2 regions of the Mesorhizobium sp. P2_B5 genome follow, and region 1 is predicted to be linked to the other one. Evidence: predicted binding sites of a transcription regulator. Region 1 holds the regulator's gene; the other holds the start of a gene.
What was found. The regulator LexA, encoded in region 1, represses DNA repair genes until DNA is damaged. The targets are predictions, from matches to a motif close to TGTTCNNNNTGTGTTCNG.

Region 1 (9,450 bases):
CGGACGGCCTCAAGGCTCCGGACACCTTCTTCAAGGCGGTCGCGCTCTATCGCGGCGAAGACCGCACCATCGACTATTTGACCTTGCCGAAGGCGCTGGTCGAGCCGATCCAGGCACCATCCGACAGCGTGCTTCAGGCCTATTTCGAGGCCAACAAGAAAACCTACGCGGCGCCGGAATACCGCAAATTCTCCTATGTCCGGCTCGAGCCTGAAGACATCATGGATATCAGCGCCGTGACCGACCAGCAGGTCAGCGACGATTACAACAAGAACAAGGGGCGCTACACCACGCCGGAAATGCGCACCATCGAACAGCTGGTGTTTCCGACGCTGGACGCCGCCAAGGCCGCGTCCGATTCGCTGAAGACGGGCGCCACCTTCGACAAGATCGTCACCGCGCAAGGAAAGACCCAGGCCGATACGCTGCTTGGCACGCTCTCCAAGGACAAGATCAGCGACAAGGCGGTCGCCGATGCCGCATTCGCGCTTGCCGTCAACGAAATCAGCCCGGTCGTCCAGGGCACGTTCGGCCCGGTGCTTTTGCGCGTCACCGAGATCAAGCCGGAAGTGGTGAAGCCGCTGGCCGAAGTGTCTGACCAGATCCGCAAGGATCTGGCGCTGGGCGAAGCAAGCCGCATCCTGCTCGACGTGCACGACAATTACGAAGACACCCGCGCCGCCGGCAGCACGCTCGCCGAAGCCGCCGCCAAACTGAAGCTCAAGGACGTCACCGTCGAGGCCATCGACCGCACCGGCCTCAAGCCGGACGGGACCATCATCAAGGACCTGCCGGCATCGCCTGACCTGATCAAGGCGGTGTTCGAGGCTGAGCCCAACACCGAGAATGAAGCCCTGACCACGACCAACAATGGCTTCGTGTTCTACGAGCTGACATCGATCACGCCGGCTCGCGACCGCACGCTCGACGAGGTTCGCCAGAGGGTGGTGGCCGACTGGACGACCGAGGAAACGACCAAACGGCTGACCGCGAAGGCAGACGAGCTCGACAAACGCCTCAAGGCCGGCACCACACTCGACGTCATCGCCGGCGAACTGAAGCTCGAAAAGCAGACCAAGCGCGGCGTGAAGCGCGAGGCCGACGACGTCGATTTCGGCAAGGACGGCGCTGCAGCGATGTTCGGCGTCGGCGAAGGCGGCACAGGGCTGATCCCCTCGCCCACCGGCGAAGGCCAGATTCTGTTCAAGGTGGCCGAAGTGTTCGAGCCGGCCGGAGCCGACGCCAGTTCGGTGCCCGACGACGCGCAGAAATCCTTCACGCAAGGCATGTCCGACGATCTGCTCGACCAGTTGGTGGCGCAATTGCAGACGCAATACGCCGTCAGCATCGACCAGGCCGCCGTTGCGCAAGCCGTAGCCCAATGAACGTTTTGGCCCCATGAGCGCCCTCAAGATCCATATCGCCAAGGTCGCCAGCGGGACCGCGCTTACCTTCGAGGAAGCGCGCGAAGCCTTCGACATCATCATGTCGGGCGACGCGACGCCGGGCCAGATCGGCGGCTTCCTGATGGCGCTGCGCGTACGTGGCGAGACGGTGAGCGAGATCTCCGGTGCCGTTGCAACCATGCGCGCCAAGATGCTGCGCGTCGAAGCCCCTGAAGGCGCCATCGACATCGTCGGCACCGGCGGCGACAACTCCCATTCGGTCAACATCTCGACGGCCTCGGCCTTCGTCATCGCCGGTTGCGGCGTGCCGGTGGCAAAGCATGGCAATCGCGGCCTGTCGTCGCTGACGGGCGCCGCCGACGTGCTGGTTGCGCTCGGCGTCAAGATCGATATCCCGCCGGAGACGATCGGCCGCTGCATCCATGAGGCGGGCGTCGGCTTCATGTTCGCGCCGGCGCATCATCCGGCAATGAAGCATGTCGGCCCAACGCGCGTCGAGCTCGGCACCCGCACCATCTTCAACCTGCTCGGACCGCTGTCCAATCCGGCCGGCGTAAGCCGCCAGATGGTCGGCGTGTTCTTGCCGGAATGGATCGTGCCGGTGGCCGAGACATTGAAGGCGCTGGGTACAGAGCATGCCTGGGTCGTCCATGGCGACGGCTATGACGAGATCACCACCACCGGCGAAACGCAGGTTGCCGAACTGGCCGGTGGCGAGATCCGCCACTTTACGCTGACCCCGGAAGCAGTCGGTTTGCAGCGCCACACCAAGGACGAGTTGCGCGGCGGAGACGCCGCCTACAATGCCCAGGCTTTGCGCGACATGCTGGGCGGCGCTGCCGGCGCCTATCGCGACACGGTGCTGATGAATGCCGGCGCCGGCATGGTGGTGGCGGGCAAGGCAACAACGCTTGCCGACGGCATGGCGGCGGCGGCACAAGCCATCGACAGCGGCCGGGCGCTAGGCGTGCTCGACAGGCTGGTCGAGATTTCGAACGGATAGGGCCGTGGCTGACATTCTGCGCAAGATCGAGGCCTACAAGCGCGACGAGATCGCGGCGGCAAAGGCGCTGATACCGCTGGCCGAGATCAAGGCACGGGCGAAGGATGCCGCCGCGCCGCGCGGCTTTCTCGCGGCGCTCGAGGCGAAGCGCAGATCGGGCAACTTTGCCCTGATAGCCGAGATCAAGAAGGCGAGCCCTTCCAAAGGGTTGATCCGTGCCGATTTCGACCCACCGACGCTGGCGCAGGCCTATGAAAAAGGCGGCGCCGCCTGTCTTTCGGTGCTGACCGATGCGCCGTCCTTCCAGGGCGCGCCGGAATTTCTAACAAACGCCCGCAAGGCGGTGTCGCTGCCCGCGCTGCGCAAGGATTTCCTGTTCGATCCCTACCAGGTCTACGAGGCGCGCGCCTGGGGCGCCGACGCCATCCTGATCATCATGGCCAGCGTCGACGATGCCTTGGCGAGCGAATTGGAAGCGACCGCATTCGAGCTCGGGATGGATGCGCTGATCGAGGTGCATGACGAAGCCGAGACCGAGCGCGCGCTAAAACTGTCGTCGCGGCTGATCGGCATCAACAACCGCAATCTGAGGACGTTCGAGACCAGTCTTGAAACCTCCGAGCGGCTGGCATCCATGGTGCCGGGCGGCCGCTTGCTGGTCAGCGAGAGCGGCATTTTCACCCACGACGACTGCCTCAGGATGCAAAAGGCCGCCATCGAAACCTTCCTTGTCGGCGAGAGCCTGATGCGGCAACAGGATGTGGCGGCGGCAACGCGCCTGCTTCTGACGGGCAAGACGCCGGCAGAGGCCGTCTGAGGATGCCAGCGGCCCTCACCCATCTCGGCGCCAAGGGCGAGGCCAACATGGTCGATGTCGGCGACAAGGCGGAGACGACGCGCACGGCAGTCGCCGAGGGCTTTGTCTCGATGCGGCCTGAAACCCTGAAGATGATCCTCGACGGCGACGCCAAGAAGGGCGACGTGCTGGGCACAGCGCGCATCGCCGGCATCATGGCAGCCAAGAAGACGCATGAGCTGATCCCGCTCTGCCATCCTCTGCTGTTGACCAAGGTGTCGGTCGACATCGAGCCGGACGCGGCGCTGCCCGGCCTCAGGGTCACCGCGCTCGCCCGCGTCACCGGCAAGACCGGGGTCGAAATGGAAGCGCTGACCGCGGCCTCGGTGGCATGCCTGACTATCTACGACATGGCCAAGGCGGCCGATCGCGCCATGGTGATTTCCGGCATAAGGCTGGTGGAGAAGACCGGCGGCAAGTCCGGCGACTACAAGGCGGGCGCCTGATGGCGCTGGTTCCGGTGGCCGAGGCGCTGGAGCGCCTGCTGGAAGGCGCTGCGGCGCTGCCGGGTGAAAGCATCGCCCTGGCGGATGCGGCCGGCCGGGTGCTGGCGGAACCTGTCGTGGCGCTGCGCACCCAGCCGCCCTTCAACGCGTCCGCCATGGACGGCTATGCCGCGCGGGCACAGGATGTGGCATCCGCCCCGGCGCGGCTTTCGGTGATCGGCATGGCGCCCGCAGGACGCGGCTTTGACGGCACGGTCGGCAAGGCTGAGGCCGTGCGCATCTTCACGGGCGCGCCGCTGCCTGAAGGCGTCGACACCATCGTCATCCAGGAGAATGTCCGCGACCTTGGCAATGGCCATATCGAGGTCACCGAGCCGACCGCAAAAGACCGTAACATCCGCCGCCGTGGTCTGGATTTTGCACAAGGCGACGTCCTGCTGGAAAAAGGCCGCGAGCTCGATCCGGCAGCACTCTCGCTGGCGGCATCGGCCAATCACCCGACCCTGAACGTGGTGCAACGGCCGCTGGTGGCCATCATCGCAACCGGCGACGAGTTGCTGCCGCCGGGCAGTGCGCTTGGCCCCGACCAGATCATCTCGTCCAACGCCTATGGCGTCGCGGCAGCCGCGCAGTCGGTCGGCGCGCGCGCGCTCGATCTCGGTATCGCGGCCGACCGCAAGGAAGCGATCGCAGCACTGGTGAAAAAGGCTGTCGCGGCAAAGGCGGACGTCATCGTCACGCTCGGCGGCGCTTCGGTCGGCGACCACGACCTCGTGCATGACGTGCTGACCGGCGAAGGCATGAAGCTCGATTTCTGGAAGCTCGCAATGCGCCCGGGCAAGCCGCTGATGTTCGGGCGTCTCGGCGACATCAGGTGCATCGGCCTGCCCGGTAATCCCGTGGCGAGCCTGGTCTGTTCGCAGCTGTTTTTGAAGCCGCTTTTGGCGCAGCTCGGCGGCCGCACGTACCGGCAGGACATCCGCCCGGCGCAGCTTGGCGCCGCGATGCCGGCCAATGATCTGAGGCAAGACTATGTGCGCGCCGTGGTGAGCGAAGAAACCGGCGCACGGGTGGCGACGCCGTTCGGCATCCAGGATTCCTCGATGCTGAGAATGCTGGCCGACGCAAACGGCTTGATCGTGCGCGAGCCCTTCGCTCCGGCCGCCGCCGCGGGTGCCGCCTGCAGCGTCCTGATGTTACGCTGAACAAAACGTCAACACATTCATTAAACTTTAAAAGGTTGCGGAACACAACTGGAACAGATAGTGTTTGTTCTGGGTTTGTTTTTTCCGATTCTGGTTTCAGAACCCGTGGGAGCCGCGATGCTGACGCGCAAACAACATGAACTTCTGATGTTCATCCATGAACGCCTGAAGGAGAGCGGAATCCCGCCGTCTTTCGACGAGATGAAGGAGGCGCTCGACCTCGCGTCCAAGTCCGGCATTCACCGCCTGATCACGGCGCTTGAGGAGCGCGGCTTCATTCGCCGGCTGCCGAACAGGGCGCGTGCACTGGAAGTGCTGCGGCTGCCCGACTCGATCGCACCCGGCCTCAATGCGGCGAAGAAGTTCTCGCCGAGCATCATCCAGGGCAGCCTCGGTCAAGGCGGTCAGGGGCAAGGCGGTCTCGGCCGCCAGATCAAGCCGGCCTCCTCGTCTCGTTCGATGTCGGCCGGCAATGACGACGCCGTTTCTGCGGTGTCGATCCCGGTGATGGGCCGCATCGCCGCCGGTGTGCCGATCGACGCCATCCAGCACCAGACGCATTCGATCTCGGTGCCGCCGGACATGATCATGGGCGGCGAACACTACGCACTTGAGGTCAAGGGTGACTCGATGATTGAGGCCGGCATTTTCGACGGCGACACGGTCATCATCCGCAATGCCGATACGGCGAGCCCTGGCGAGATCGTGGTGGCGCTGGTCGATGAAGAGGAAGCGACGTTGAAGCGCTTCCGCCGCAAGGGCGCCTCGATCGCGCTGGAAGCCGCCAACCCGGCCTACGAAACCCGCATCTTCGGGCCGGACAGGGTCAAGGTGCAGGGCAAGCTGGTCGGCCTGATCCGGCGCTACTGAGGCGGCTTACTTTTCGCGCTGCTGGTAAGGCGGCAGACCGCGTGCTTCGCGTGAGAAGCGGCGTTGCTCGTGCCAGGGACGATAGGGTTTGTCGACGGCGAAACGGATCATTGGCGCTGTCGCGGCCGATTGTGGGTCGAAGAAGACGGCGGCACTGCCATCGCGGGCAAGTTGCTTCTTGGTCACGACCAGCACCAGCGGGTCGCGGCACGGATTGTAGGCAGTGGCGTCGTCGATGACGATCAGGCTCGCGAAAGCGCAGGCTGGCCGCGCTGTGTTGCGGTCTTTTGCCAGCGCGATGATGGCTCCGGTCAGGTGCCGGGCAATGCAGAGATTGCCTGTGCAATAGAAAGGCGAGCCTGGCGGCAGGTCGAGCGGGTCTAGATCGAACCGCGTGTCCGTTGCCTCGAAAATCTCAGGCGGGATTATGGTTTCGGCCCTCAGCGCGCGTTTCCAGTTGTCTGTGGTGAATTCGTTGGAGCGTTCGCGATTGAGGGCGAGCTCGCCGCCTCCGATCGGCACGGCCACCAGGTGCGCATCCTCGGAGATGAGCACATCGGGCGTGCGCACCTGTGGCACAGTCAACAGGCCGGCCAGCGCAAAAGGCACGGCCGCCAGCCTCAGCCAGGTGGTGGCCATGGTGGCGATGACGAGCGCGACCGCCACCAGCAGCACCGAGCGGATAGAGATCAGGCCGACGGCATCGACCGGCGAACGTTCGGAAATCCAGGCGCAGATGGCGATCATCGCCGCCAGGCCCTTGCCCATCAAATAAAGGAACGGTCCATCGGCGCCGAACGGCATGGCCAGCGCGCTGAGCACGGCGAAGGGCATGACGATCAACGACACAATCGGCATCACGGCCAGATTTGCGAGCAGGCTGAGTGGCGACACGCGCTGAAAATGCCAGATGGCAAACAGCAAAGTGGCGCTGCCCGCGATGATCGATGTCATGGCGAGGCCGCCCATGGCCAGCAGGAATTTTCGCGACAGAAAGCCGACGAACGAGCGCCTTGCGGGCGGCGTTCTCACCTTGTCGGCGCGGTAGTCGGCCCAGCCGGCATAGGCGCCGACAAGGGCGGCGGTGGCGGCAAACGACATCTGGAAACTCGGGCCGACAACCTCATGCGGCGACACCAGGATGACGGCGATGGCCGAGATCGCCAGATTGCGCATGGTCAGCGCTGCGCGATCAAACAGCACCGCGACAAGCATGACCGCCAGCATAATGAAGCTGCGCTCGGCGGCAACCACGATGCCTGAAATGACGAGATAGGCGGCGATGGAAACAAGCGCCGCGGCGGCGGCATATTTCTTGACAGGCCGGCGCGAGGAGAAATCGGGAAACAGCGCGAAGGCGCCGCGCAACAATGCCATGATGGTGCCGGCGACCAGCGCCATGTGCAGGCCGGAAATGGAGATGATGTGGTAGATGCCAGTGCGCCGCATAGCCTCGTTGACCTCGTCCGGAATGCCGGCGCGAACGCCGACAATGAGCGCCGCGGCAATCTCGCCTTCGGCGCCGCCGATCTTGCCCCTGATATGGTCGGCAATGTTTTCGCGCGCATTCTCGATTGCCGAAGAGAGCCGTGCGGTCAGCGGCGGCGGGCCCTGCGAAGCAATGGTTTTCGGATTGCCGAGAAAGAAGCCGCTGCCGCCGATCCCGGCGAAATAGCTGTCGAAGGAGAAATCGTAGCTCTCCGGTCGCACCGGACCCGTCGGCGGCAACAGTCTGGCATAGCCGGTGATGAGGGAGCCGGCGGTCATATCGGCCGGAATCCCACGCGCCGAGAGCCTGACCCGCTCCGGCGCGTAGTGCAGCTTTGGGTGAGCGGTGGAAACAATGTCGAGCGTCAGCCTGACGCGGCCGTTTTCCATCTCCTCAAGGCTGACGACGCGTCCGGTCAGCCGTGTCTGGATCTCGGAGCCCAGCATTTGCGTTCCGGCGCGCCAGGTCTCGACCTTGGCGGCGACCACCCCAAGCGCGCACAGCATCGCGGCCACGCAGAGCAGATGCGTCTTCGGCCAGGACCGCGCGACGGCTGCGCAACAGGCCATGAGCAGCACAATCGCGATTGGTTGGGCAAAGCCCGGCTCGCTGGCCAGCGAGAAATAAATGATGACGCCGGCCGCCAGGAAAACCGGCACCAGCAGGAAAGCGACGCCGCGGTCGAGTTCGGTGCCGGCAGCCACGGCAACGCTGCGACGGATTGCTGGCCATGTCGAACGGCGCAGCAGCCTACGCAAACGGATGGCGGATCCGGGCACGGCGACCGGCACCGACGCAGTGTCATCCGGAGACAAAGGCCGGAGGCCAGGCCGCGTCTCGGGCAGCGCGACGGGCATCGGCTCGGCATAGGGACTGTCGGCAAACAGGGAGCGTTCGTTGACGCTTGTCGCAGCGCCCTCGCCTTGATCCTCGCCCCGGCCACGTCCAGCCATCGGGTCTGCCCCTTGCGCCCCAGACCCCCTATGCTACATGAACGCGCAAAGCGCGAAAGTCCGCGCGATCACGCCCCCCGTTTTCTAGCCTTGCCCGAGAATTGCAATGTCCAACAAAATTGCCATGTCCAACAGGGTGGTCACCCGTTTTGCCCCCTCGCCCACCGGCTACCTGCATATCGGTGGCGCGCGCACGGCGCTGTTCAACTGGCTGTATGCCAAGCACACCGACGGCACGATGCTGCTGCGCATCGAGGACACCGACCGCGAGCGTTCCACGGAAGCGGCAACCCAGGCCATTCTCGATGGGTTGACCTGGCTCGGCCTGTCCTGGGACGGCGAGGCCGTCTCGCAGTTCGAGCGTGCGCCGCGCCACCGCGAGGTGGCGGAGGAGTTGGTGCGCCTGGGCAAGGCCTATTACGCCTACGAAACACCGGCCGAGCTCGAGGCGATGCGCGAGGCGGCGCGCGCCAAGAGCCTGCCGCCGCGCTATAATGGTGCGTGGCGCGACCGCGACCCCTCCGAGGCGCCCGCCGGAGTCAAAGGCGCCATCCGCATCAAGGCGCCGACCGAGGGCGAGACCGTGGTGCATGACCGCGTGCAGGGCGAGGTGCGCTTCCCCAACAAGGATCTCGACGATTTCATTATCCTGCGCTCGGATGGTGTCCCGACCTACATGCATGCCGTCGTCGTCGATGACCACGACATGGGCGTCACCCACATCATTCGTGGCGACGACCATCTGACCAACGCCGCGCGACAAACGGTAATCTACAACGCCATGGGCTGGGAGGTGCCGTCCATGTCGCACATCCCGCTGATCCATGGCGCCGACGGCGCCAAGCTGTCGAAGCGGCATGGCGCGCTCGGCGTCGAGGCCTACCGCGCCATGGGTTATCTGCCCGAGGCGCTGCTCAATTATCTCGCCCGCCTCGGCTGGAGCCATGGCGACGACGAGGTGATGTCGATCAAGGACATGATCTCATGGTTCGACATCGGCGACGTCAACAAGGGTGCGGCGCGCTTCGACTTCGCCAAGCTCGACGCGCTGAACGGCGTGCACATGCGCAAGATGGATGACAAGGCGCTGCTCGACATCTTCGTCGCCACTCTACCCTATCTCGAAGGCGGCCCGGCGCTCGCCGCCCGCCTCGACGACACCAGGAAGGCGCAGCTGCTGGCCGCGCTGCCTGGCCTGAAGGAGCGCGCCAAGACACTGGTC
Region 2 (9,450 bases), on a different contig from region 1:
TAATGGCGCCAAGCAGGCGGCGGCCGATCTTGGACCGAAGGTCGACTACATCTTCTCGCAGTGGGACGTCGAGAAGATGGTGCAGCAATTGCGCGAGGCCGTCGCCGTGAAGCCAAACGGCATCGCCATGATGGGCCATCCCGGCGACGCCGCGATCATGCCGCTGGCCGAGCAGGCGCATAAGGACGGCATCAAGATGATGTACCAGAACGTGCCGGTGCCGAAGGTGGTGGAAGCGTTCGGCGGCGGCTATGTCGGCGCCCAGCAGGAACAGCAGGGCCGCGCTCTCGGCGCCGAGGCGTTCAAGCTCGGCAAGCTCAAGTCCGGCGACAAGGCGATCATGATCGGGCCGTTCGAGAACGAGGCCCGCGGGGCGCGCGAGCGCGGCACGGTGGCCGCGCTCAAGGAGGCCGGCGTCGAGGTCATCCAGCTGTCGTCTCCGCCGAGCGGCGAATGGGCGTCCGACCCCAATCTGGCGATCCCGGTGATCACGGCAGCGCTCCTCAACAATCCTGACGTCAAGGCGGTCGGCTATCCCGGCGGCCAGATGCTCGGCAATGTCGCCACCTACATGCAGGCGGCAGGCCGCAAGCCCGGCGACATCTTCAATTTCGGTTTCGACACTAGCCCGCAGATCGTCGAGGCGTTCAAGGGCGGCTGGGTGCAGCTGACGGCCGACCAGCAGCCGTTCCTGCAGGGCTACCTGCCGATCCTCAGCCTCTGCCAGCAGGTGGTGCTGGGCCTGGCGCCGATGAATGTCGACACCGGCGCCGGCTTCGTCACGCCGCAGAATTACGAGATTGTCGCCGAGCTCGCCAAGCAGGCGCTGCGCTGACCTCCCAAGCTGCCGGCTGGGCCCAAGCCCGGCCGGCAGGACCGCCGGCGAGAATGCCGGCAAGCGACAATAAACGCGAGGATCGCCATGGCCGAACGCATCATCGAACTGCGCGACATCAGCAAATCCTACGGCCAGGTCTATGCGCTGGGTGGGGTCAATCTCTCGGTCGACCGCGGCGAGGTGGTCGGCCTGATCGGCGACAATGGCGCGGGCAAGTCGACGCTGATCAAGATCCTGTCGGGCGTCGTCAAGCCGACCAGCGGCGAGATCCTGGTGCGTGGCAAGCCGGTGACCGGCTGGAGCGCGGCGCGCTCGCGCGACGCCGGCATCGAGACGGTGTTCCAGGACCGGGCGCTGGCGGTGCAGCAGACCATCGTGCGCAACATCTTCATGGGTCGCGAACTCACTGGCTTCATGGGCTTTCTGAAGGTCAACAAGGAGATCGAGGAGGCGAGCCGGCTGATGCGCGAAATCGGCTTCACCTCGAAGGTGTTCACGCCGCATTCGATCGTTGGCCAGCTCTCGGGCGGCGAACGCCAAGGCGTGGCGATCGCGCGCGCCATCTACAAGCAGGCCGAGCTGATCATCCTCGACGAGCCAACGACGGCGCTGTCGCTGACCGAGACCGCCAAGGTCTTTCACTTCGTGCGCCAGGTGCGGGCAAGCGGCCGCTCGATCCTGTTCATCGGCCACAACATCCACCATGTCTTCGACATTGCCGACCGCTTCGTGGTGTTGGACCGCGGCAAGGTGGCGCTGACCGCCGACCGCACCGAGGTCAACTCGGCCGAGGATCTCATCAATTTCATGGAAGACGTGGCGCACCCCGGCGGATTGGCTGGATTGCACGATGCCGGCGACGCAGGGAGGGCAGTGCGATGAGCAAGACCATGGAACCCGATCTGCAGAGCCCGCTCGGCGGTGAGGCAGCGCGACCTGAGTGGAAACACCCGTCCGATCACTGGCTGCGCGGCTTCGTCATCGATAATCGCGCCGCTCTCGGCACGCTCGCCGTGTTCATCGTCATGATGGCGGTGTTCCTGGTCGCCAACCCGACCGTGTTCACGACCTGGTATCTCTACAGTTCGGTGCTGACGACGCTGCCGGTCGCGCTGTTCGTGGTGGTGCCGCTGGTCTTCGTCGTCACCTGCGGCGAGATCGACCTGTCGTTTCCGGCAACGATGGGCTTTGCCTCCTGGGTGTTTGCGCTGGTGGTGCAGGCCGGCTACGATCCGTTCCTCGGCATTGCGGCAGCAATCGTCACCGGGACGCTGCTCGGCTTCCTCGTCGGATCGCTGGTCGTCTATGGCGGGCTGTCGTCGCTGATCGCCACGCTCGGCATGAACTTTTTGCTGCGCGGCCTGATCCAGATCATCAACGAGGGCAAGTCGACGGCGCTGACCGGACTTGCCGACAGCTGGGCCTACAAGATCTTCTCCAGCCAGGTGTGGGGTGTCCCGGTGCAGATCTTCTGGGCGCTCGCCTTCGTCGTTTTGTCAGCGATGCTCTACAACCGCCACCGCTTCGGCGCGCAGGTCAGGGTGGTCGGCGACAATCCCGACAGCGCCCAACAGATGGGCATCGACGTCAAGCGTGTGCGGGTGAAAGTGTTCGTCTTCGTCGGCATAGGCGCTGCGATCGCCGGCACGTTCTCGGTGATGATCAACTTCACCTGGTGGCCGACGGCCGGAGACGGCTATCTCCTGCCGGTGCTGGCCTCGGTGTTCGTCGGCGGCACGCCGACCTGGGGCGGCATCGGCACGGTTGCGGGCGGCGCCATCGGCGCGGTCACCGTCGCCTTCATCCAGACCGGCGTGGTGGCGGCGGGGCTGAGCGGCTTCTATGTGCAGTTCTTCAACGGGCTGATCATCATCCTGTCGCTACTGGGGCATAAGTGGAACCAGGCGCGGTACAGGTGAGGGGGTAGCCGTTAAGGCAGCTCACACCGCCGCGACGAACCCGTCCAGCACGCGTTTCTGGCCGGCCTTGTCGAAGTCGATGGTCAGCTTGTTGCCTTCGATGGCCGAGATGTTGCCGTTGCCGAATTTCTGGTGGAACACGCGGTCGCCGACGCTGAAGGGCGACGGCGTGTCGGCTACGGATTTGGCGACCAGCTCACCATCGATGGTGCGGCCTTTGACCGAGGTGCGGCCGGCGCCATAGCCGGAGTCGGTCTCGCCATAGCCGATGCGCTCGACCTGGTGGCCGGAGCGCGAGCCCCAGTTGCGGTCGGTCGCCTCGGTGCGGTTGGCCTGCGCGCGCTGCCAGCCCGGCGTCGCATAGGTGTTGGAGAAGGCGCCGGATTTTTCCGCGCCGACATTGTCGAAACGTGAGGCGCCATAGGGGTTCTGGCGGCCGCCACGACCGGAAGCAAAGGAACCGCCGCCATAGGCATTGCCGTAGCCGCCATAGGAGTTGCCGCTTTCGGCGACCTCGACATGGGCGTTCGGCAACTCTTCGAGGAAACGCGACGGGATGGTCGACTGCCACAGGCCGTGGATCTGGCGGTTGGAGACGAACCAGATATGCAGGTTCTTCTTGGCGCGGGTCAGGCCGACATAGGCGAGGCGGCGCTCTTCCTCCAGTCCGGAACGGCCGCCTTCGTCGAGCGCGCGCTGATGCGGGAACAGGCCTTCCTCCCAGCCCGGCAGGAAGACGGTCTCAAATTCGAGGCCTTTGGCCGAATGCAGCGTCATGATGCTGACGGCATCGAGCCCGGCATTCTGCTCGGCATCCATGACCAGCGCCACATGTTCGAGGAAGGAGCGCAGCGACTCGTACTCCTCCATGGAACGAACCAGTTCCTTCAAATTTTCCAGCCGGCCCGGCGCTTCGGCCGAGCGGTCGTTCTTCCACATGTCGGTGTAGCCGCTCTCCTCCAGAATGGTCTCGGCGAGTTCGGTGTGCGGCGTGGTTTCCAGCGCCTTCTGCCAGCGCTCGAAATTGGCCGCGACTTCGCGCAAGGCGGCGCGCGGCTTCGGCTTCAGCTCGTCGCTTTCGGCGAGGTTGCCGGCCGCTTCCAGCATCGGGATGCGCAGTGCACGCGCCGTGTCGTGAATCTGGCGGATGGTGGCTTCGCCGAGGCCACGTTTGGGCACATTGACGATGCGCTCGAAAGCGAGGTCGTCGCCGCCATTGGCGACAACGCGGAAGAAGGCCAGCGCATCGCGGATTTCCATGCGCTCGTAGAAGCGCGGACCGCCGATGACGCGGTAATTGAGGCCGAGCGTGATGAAGCGATCTTCAAAGGCGCGCATCTGGAAGGACGCGCGGACAAGAATGGCCATGTCGTTGAGGTTATGCTTGGCGCGCTGATAGGCCTCGATGGTCTCGCCGACGGCGCGGGCCTCCTCCTCGGAATCCCAGGCTGCGTGGACATGCACCTTCTCGTCGTCCTCGGCGACCTTCTCGGTGAACAATGTCTTGCCGAAGCGACCCTCATTGTGGGCGATGAGGTGCGAGGCGGTGCCGAGAATATGCGCGGTCGAGCGATAGTTGCGCTCCAGCCTGATGATGGTGGCGCCCGGAAAATCCTTGTCGAAGCGCAGGATGTTGTCGACCTCGGCGCCGCGCCAGCCATAGATGGACTGGTCATCGTCGCCGACGCAGCAGATATTCACGGTGGAGCGCTGGGATCCCTCCCCCTTGAGGGGAGGGTGGCCGGGCGAAGCCCGGTCGGGTGGGGTCCTCGCGGCAGTGCTCGACGCCTTGGTGGTGCCTTCTGCGGCGACCCCCTCCGCCCGCTTCGCGGGCACCTCCCCCTCAAGGGGGGAGGATTGCGGCCGCTGCGCCAGGAGCCGCAGCCACATGTACTGCGCTGTGTTGGTGTCCTGGTATTCGTCGACGAGGATGTATTTGAAGCGCCTGTGGTATTCCTTGAGCACGTCGGGATTGGCGCGGAAGATGCGGATCGGATGGCAGAGCAGGTCGCCGAAGTCGCAGGCGTTCAGCGTCTGCAGCCGCTCCTGATAGGCCTTGTAGAGTTCGCGGCCCTTGCCGTTGGCGAAGCTGCGCGCATCGCCTTCGGGAATGTCGGCAGGGCCGAGCCCCTTGTTCTTCCAGCCGTCGATCATCTGCGCGAACTGCTTGGCCGGCCAGCGCTTGTCGTCGAGGCCTTCGGCCTGGATCAGCTGCTTGATTAGCCGCACGACGTCGTCGGTGTCGAGAATGGTGAAGTCGGATTTGAGCCCGGCCAGCTCGGCATGGCGGCGCAACAGCTTGACGCCGATCGAGTGGAAGGTGCCGAGCCACGGCATGCCCTCGACATTGCCTTCACCGATCAGGATGCCGATGCGCTGCTTCATCTCGCGCGCGGCCTTGTTGGTGAAGGTCACGGCCAGGATCTGCGACGGAAAGGCCCGGCCGGTTGCGAGAATGTGGGCGATGCGGGTGGTCAGCACCCGCGTCTTGCCGGTGCCGGCGCCGGCCAGCACCAGGACCGGGCCTTCGGTGGTTTCCACCGCCAGCCGCTGCTCGGGGTTGAGGCCGCTGAGATAATCAGGCGTTTCGTTGCGGCCGCTGCGGGCCGCCATGGCGCGCGCGGCGATCCCCGACGGGGCCGCGGGCCGCGCATTCGGTTCGTCAAAGAAGGGCATGTCTTCCGAAAAGCCGGACATCGCCCCCGAATGTAGTGATTCGGCGGCGAAAGACCAGAAGTGTCTACGTTTTGTTCTGGTTTGGAAGCCAGATTCCCGCGCGCCGTGCGAATATTATCGCCCCAGCGCCCGACAGCCTGTGCAAAACCTTTCGCCCGGCCTACCTGGCTGCTGCCCGCATACGCTCGCCGACCTTGTCGGCGACATAGACGGCATCCCGCGCCGCGCCATGGATCATGGTGGAAGAGGTCGAGTGCTGGAATGAAGGTCGCAGATATAGAGGCCGCCAAGGGCGACCCGATCGCCCAGTGCCGACCGAGATGGTCGCTGCGCATGTCCAGCGCGCGACCGGTCAAAATCTCATGGATGTGCTGCACCGTTAAGCCGTCGCGAAAGGCGGTCAAAGGGACCGCCTTGTTCTCACCCTATGCTGGCAGGCCAAGCTTGACACACGCGGCCTGCGGGAGAAAGCTGACGACAGGGCAGGGACGGCTGCCTGAGAGGCGCCGCAAAGCGTAACAGTCGAAGGAGTATCGTCTTGGCTGTGGTCATCACCTCCCTCATCCTGTTCCTCATCGGCCTGGCACTTGGCGGCGGCGGCGTCCGGCTCGTGATGCTGGGCGGCAGCTGGTATTATGTCATCACCGGGCTCGCCTTCCTGATAACCGCCTGGCTGCTTTTCCGGCGCAAATCGACGGCGCTGTGGCTCTACGCTGCGATCGTGCTCTGCACGCTTGCCTGGGCGGTGTGGGAAATCGGCTTCGACTGGTGGGAACTCGGCCCGCGCGGCGGCGTCATCGTGCTTCTGGCGCTGTGGCTGCTGACGCCGTGGGCAAGGCAGGGCCTCACCGGCCCCGACGCGCGTGCGCCGCTCATCCTGGCGGTGCTCGCATCGCTCGCAGTGGCCGGCTATTCGATGACCGCCGATCCCAAGGACATCGCCGGCGAGCTCAGCGCCGACAAGGTGACGCCGACCGCGGATCTCGGTGGCAATGTGCCTCCGGGCGAGTGGCACTTCTATGGCCGCACGCCCTATGGTCAGCGCTATTCGCCGCTCGACCAGATCACGCCGGACAATGTCGCCAAATTGCAGCCGGCCTGGACCTACCAAACCGGTGACGTCAAGGGTCCGGATGACATCGGCGAAACCACCTATCAGGTAACGCCGCTCAAGGTGGGCGATGCGCTCTACATCTGCACGCCGCACAATTTCGCCATCGCCATCGATGCCGCGACCGGCAAGGAGAAATGGCGCTTCGACCCCAAGATCAAGCTCGACAAGGACCGCCAGCACCAGACCTGCCGTGGCGTGTCCTATTACGCCGATGCCAAGATCGCCGCAGGCCAGCCCTGCGCGACACGCGTCTATCTGCCGACCTCGGACGCGCGGCTGATCGCGCTTGATGCCGCCAATGGCCAGGTCTGCCCGTCGTTTGCCGAAGCCGGCACGCTGAACCTGTTGACCAACATGCCGTACCCGAAGTCGGGCTACTACTATTCGACATCGGCGCCGCTGATATCAGGCGGCAAGATCATCGTCGGCGGCGCGGTCAACGACAATTATTCGACCGAGGAACCGTCCGGCGTCATCCGCGCCTTCGATGTCGACACCGGCGCGCTTGTATGGAACTGGGATTCCGGTAATCCGGACCAGACGACACCGCTAGCGGCGGGCCAGACCTACACCCACAACTCACCCAACATGTGGTCGACACCGAGCGCCGACGAGAAGCTCGGCCTTCTCTACGTGCCGCTCGGCAACCAGACGCCGGACCAGCTCGGCGCGGGGCGCAGCGCCAATGTCGAGAAGTTCTCTTCCTCGATCACCGCGCTCGATCTTGCCACCGGACAATTGCGCTGGGTGCGCCAGACCGTGCATCACGACCTCTGGGACATGGACGTGCCGGCGCAGCCGACGCTGATCGACATCACCACGGCTGCCGGCCTGGTGCCGGCGCTGGTCGGGCCAACCAAACAGGGCGACCTCTATGTGCTCGACAGGCGCAGCGGCGAACCGATAATCCCGGTCAAGGAAGTGCCGGCGCCAGGCGGCGCCGTCGAGGGTGATCACACCTCGCCGACGCAGCCGGTTTCGGATCTGTCCTTTAACCCGAAGCCGCTGACCGGCGCCGACATGTGGGGCATCACCATGTTCGACCAGCTGGCCTGCCGGATCGAATTCCAGGGCTTGCGCTATGAGGGCCGCTATACACCGCCTTCCGTGCAGGGGGCGCTGATCTATCCCGGCAATTTCGGCACCTTCAATTGGGGCGGCGTCGCCGTCGACCCGGTGCGGCAGGTGATGTTCGGCATGCCGACCTATCTCGCCTTCAAATCGCAGCTCATTCCGCGCGACCAGGTGCCACCGCCGGATGAAGGTCGCGGCAGCGAACAGGGGCTCAACCGCAATGAAGGCGCGCCATATGCAGTGGTGATGGGGCCGTTCCTGTCGCCACTCGGCGTGCCATGCCAGGCGCCGCCATGGGGCTATGTCGCAGGCGCCGATCTCAGAACCGGCAAGATCGCCTACAAGCACCGCAACGGCACCGTCTACGACATGACACCGCTGCCGCTGCCGCTGAAGGTCGGCGTGCCCGGCATTGGCGGACCGATGATCACTGCCGGCGGCGTTGCCTTCCTGGGTGCGGCCGTCGACGACTATCTGCGCGCCTATGATGTGACGTCGGGCAACCAGCTCTGGCAGGCCAGGCTGCCGGCCGGCGGGCAATCGACGCCGATGACCTACACCGTCGCCGACGGCCGCCAGTTCGTCGTCATCGTCGCCGGCGGCCATGGCTCGGTCGGCACCAAGCCGGGCGATTATGTGATGGCGTATACGCTACCGAAGTAGCCTTCGCTCAAAGTCCCAGATGGCCCTTCAGGCTAGGCACTGAGTCCAGCATTTTATTGGTCAGCTGCGGTCCCGCCGCGGCTTCGGCCTGCTGGATCAGCGTGGTGCCGGCCTTCTGGATCTACGCCATGTCGAGGCCGGAGGCTTTGAGTGCGGCGACACCGTTGATCAGCGCACCGGTCTTTTCACCGAGCACGCCGCCAAGCGCGCCTTGCAGTGACGACAGCAAACCGCCGCCGCTGCTGGTGCCGGCAGCCGTGACGTCGTATTTCTGGGCCAGCGCATCGGCGCCGGGGATCTTGGCGAAGAAGCTGGAGATGCTGGTGCCTTCGGCTTCATGCTCGAGCACCGAAAAAATGGTGCGGACGACTTTTTCGGTCACCGCCGAATCGAGGCCGGCTTTCTGCGAGACGATGGTCACGATGCTCTGGGCGTCCATAGTATTTCCCCTCGGCTGTCAGTCAGCGGGTTTTCGAACGGCGCCGGTCGACCCGGACCTTCACCATCCGCTTGGCTGCTTCCGACGCGGCGGAGCGCAGGGCCAGCAAGGCGGTTGAGGCAACCACGAGCGCGCTTAAAAGGATCGGAGTGGACAAGGTCATGGCGTTGTTCCTTCTCGTGTGGCTGCCGCAACGAGCGAAGCCACAATCAACTTCCCCTGATATTGTGGCGGCACCATCAACATTCTCTGAAATGACCAAAATGTGATGGCCGCGCGGTTGTCGACGCTGTCTCGTGCCAACCGGCGGCCTAGTGGCGAAACCGTCACTCACCCGTGACTGGACCGTGCGAGCTTGCACCCTATCTTGACCCGCAAGGTCATCCCGGAGTGACCGTGAGGTCATCTCCTAGCGAGGAGCACGCCATGACGAAAGCCGCCGCCGAAGCCACCAAGCCTGCCATCACGACTCCTGCCATTAGCCAGGCGATGATCGATGCCTATGACGAATACACGCATCTGACGCTCGACCGCCGCCGCTTCATGGAACAGCTGACCAGGCTCGCCGGATCGGGCGCCGCAGCCGCCGCGATCGCGCCGCTGCTGGCCGCGAATTCGGCGCAGGCGGCAATCGTCGCCGACAATGATCCGCGGGTGAAGGCTGAGGATATCACCTATCCCGGCAGCAGCGGCGAGATGAAGGGCTATCTGGTCAAGCCGGCGAACC

Region 2: a site for LexA is predicted at 5,495-5,512, ahead of AC1D1N_RS08750 (ATP-dependent helicase). Genes of this name have one in related genera too.

The regions. Positions count from the first base shown of each region.
Region 1 covers NZ_JBFUDJ010000003.1:218,139-227,588, forward strand. Annotated here, with positions in the region: gene AC1D1N_RS13730 (peptidyl-prolyl cis-trans isomerase) at 1-1,385, shown strand, start outside; gene trpD (anthranilate phosphoribosyltransferase) at 1,399-2,409, shown strand; gene trpC (indole-3-glycerol phosphate synthase TrpC) at 2,414-3,226, shown strand; gene moaC (cyclic pyranopterin monophosphate synthase MoaC) at 3,229-3,711, shown strand; gene AC1D1N_RS13750 (molybdopterin molybdotransferase MoeA) at 3,711-4,916, shown strand; gene lexA (transcriptional repressor LexA) at 5,034-5,786, shown strand; gene AC1D1N_RS13760 (ComEC/Rec2 family competence protein) at 5,793-8,228, opposite strand; gene gltX (glutamate--tRNA ligase) at 8,353-9,450, shown strand, end outside.
Region 2 covers NZ_JBFUDJ010000002.1:454,242-463,691, reverse strand. Annotated here, with positions in the region: gene AC1D1N_RS08765 (substrate-binding domain-containing protein) at 1-835, shown strand, start outside; gene AC1D1N_RS08760 (ATP-binding cassette domain-containing protein) at 923-1,720, shown strand; gene AC1D1N_RS08755 (ABC transporter permease) at 1,717-2,757, shown strand; gene AC1D1N_RS08750 (ATP-dependent helicase) at 2,779-5,454, opposite strand; gene AC1D1N_RS08745 (glucose/quinate/shikimate family membrane-bound PQQ-dependent dehydrogenase) at 5,972-8,284, shown strand; gene AC1D1N_RS08740 (hypothetical protein) at 8,406-8,723, opposite strand; gene AC1D1N_RS08735 (hypothetical protein) at 8,746-8,886, opposite strand; gene AC1D1N_RS08730 (dienelactone hydrolase family protein) at 9,150-9,450, shown strand, end outside.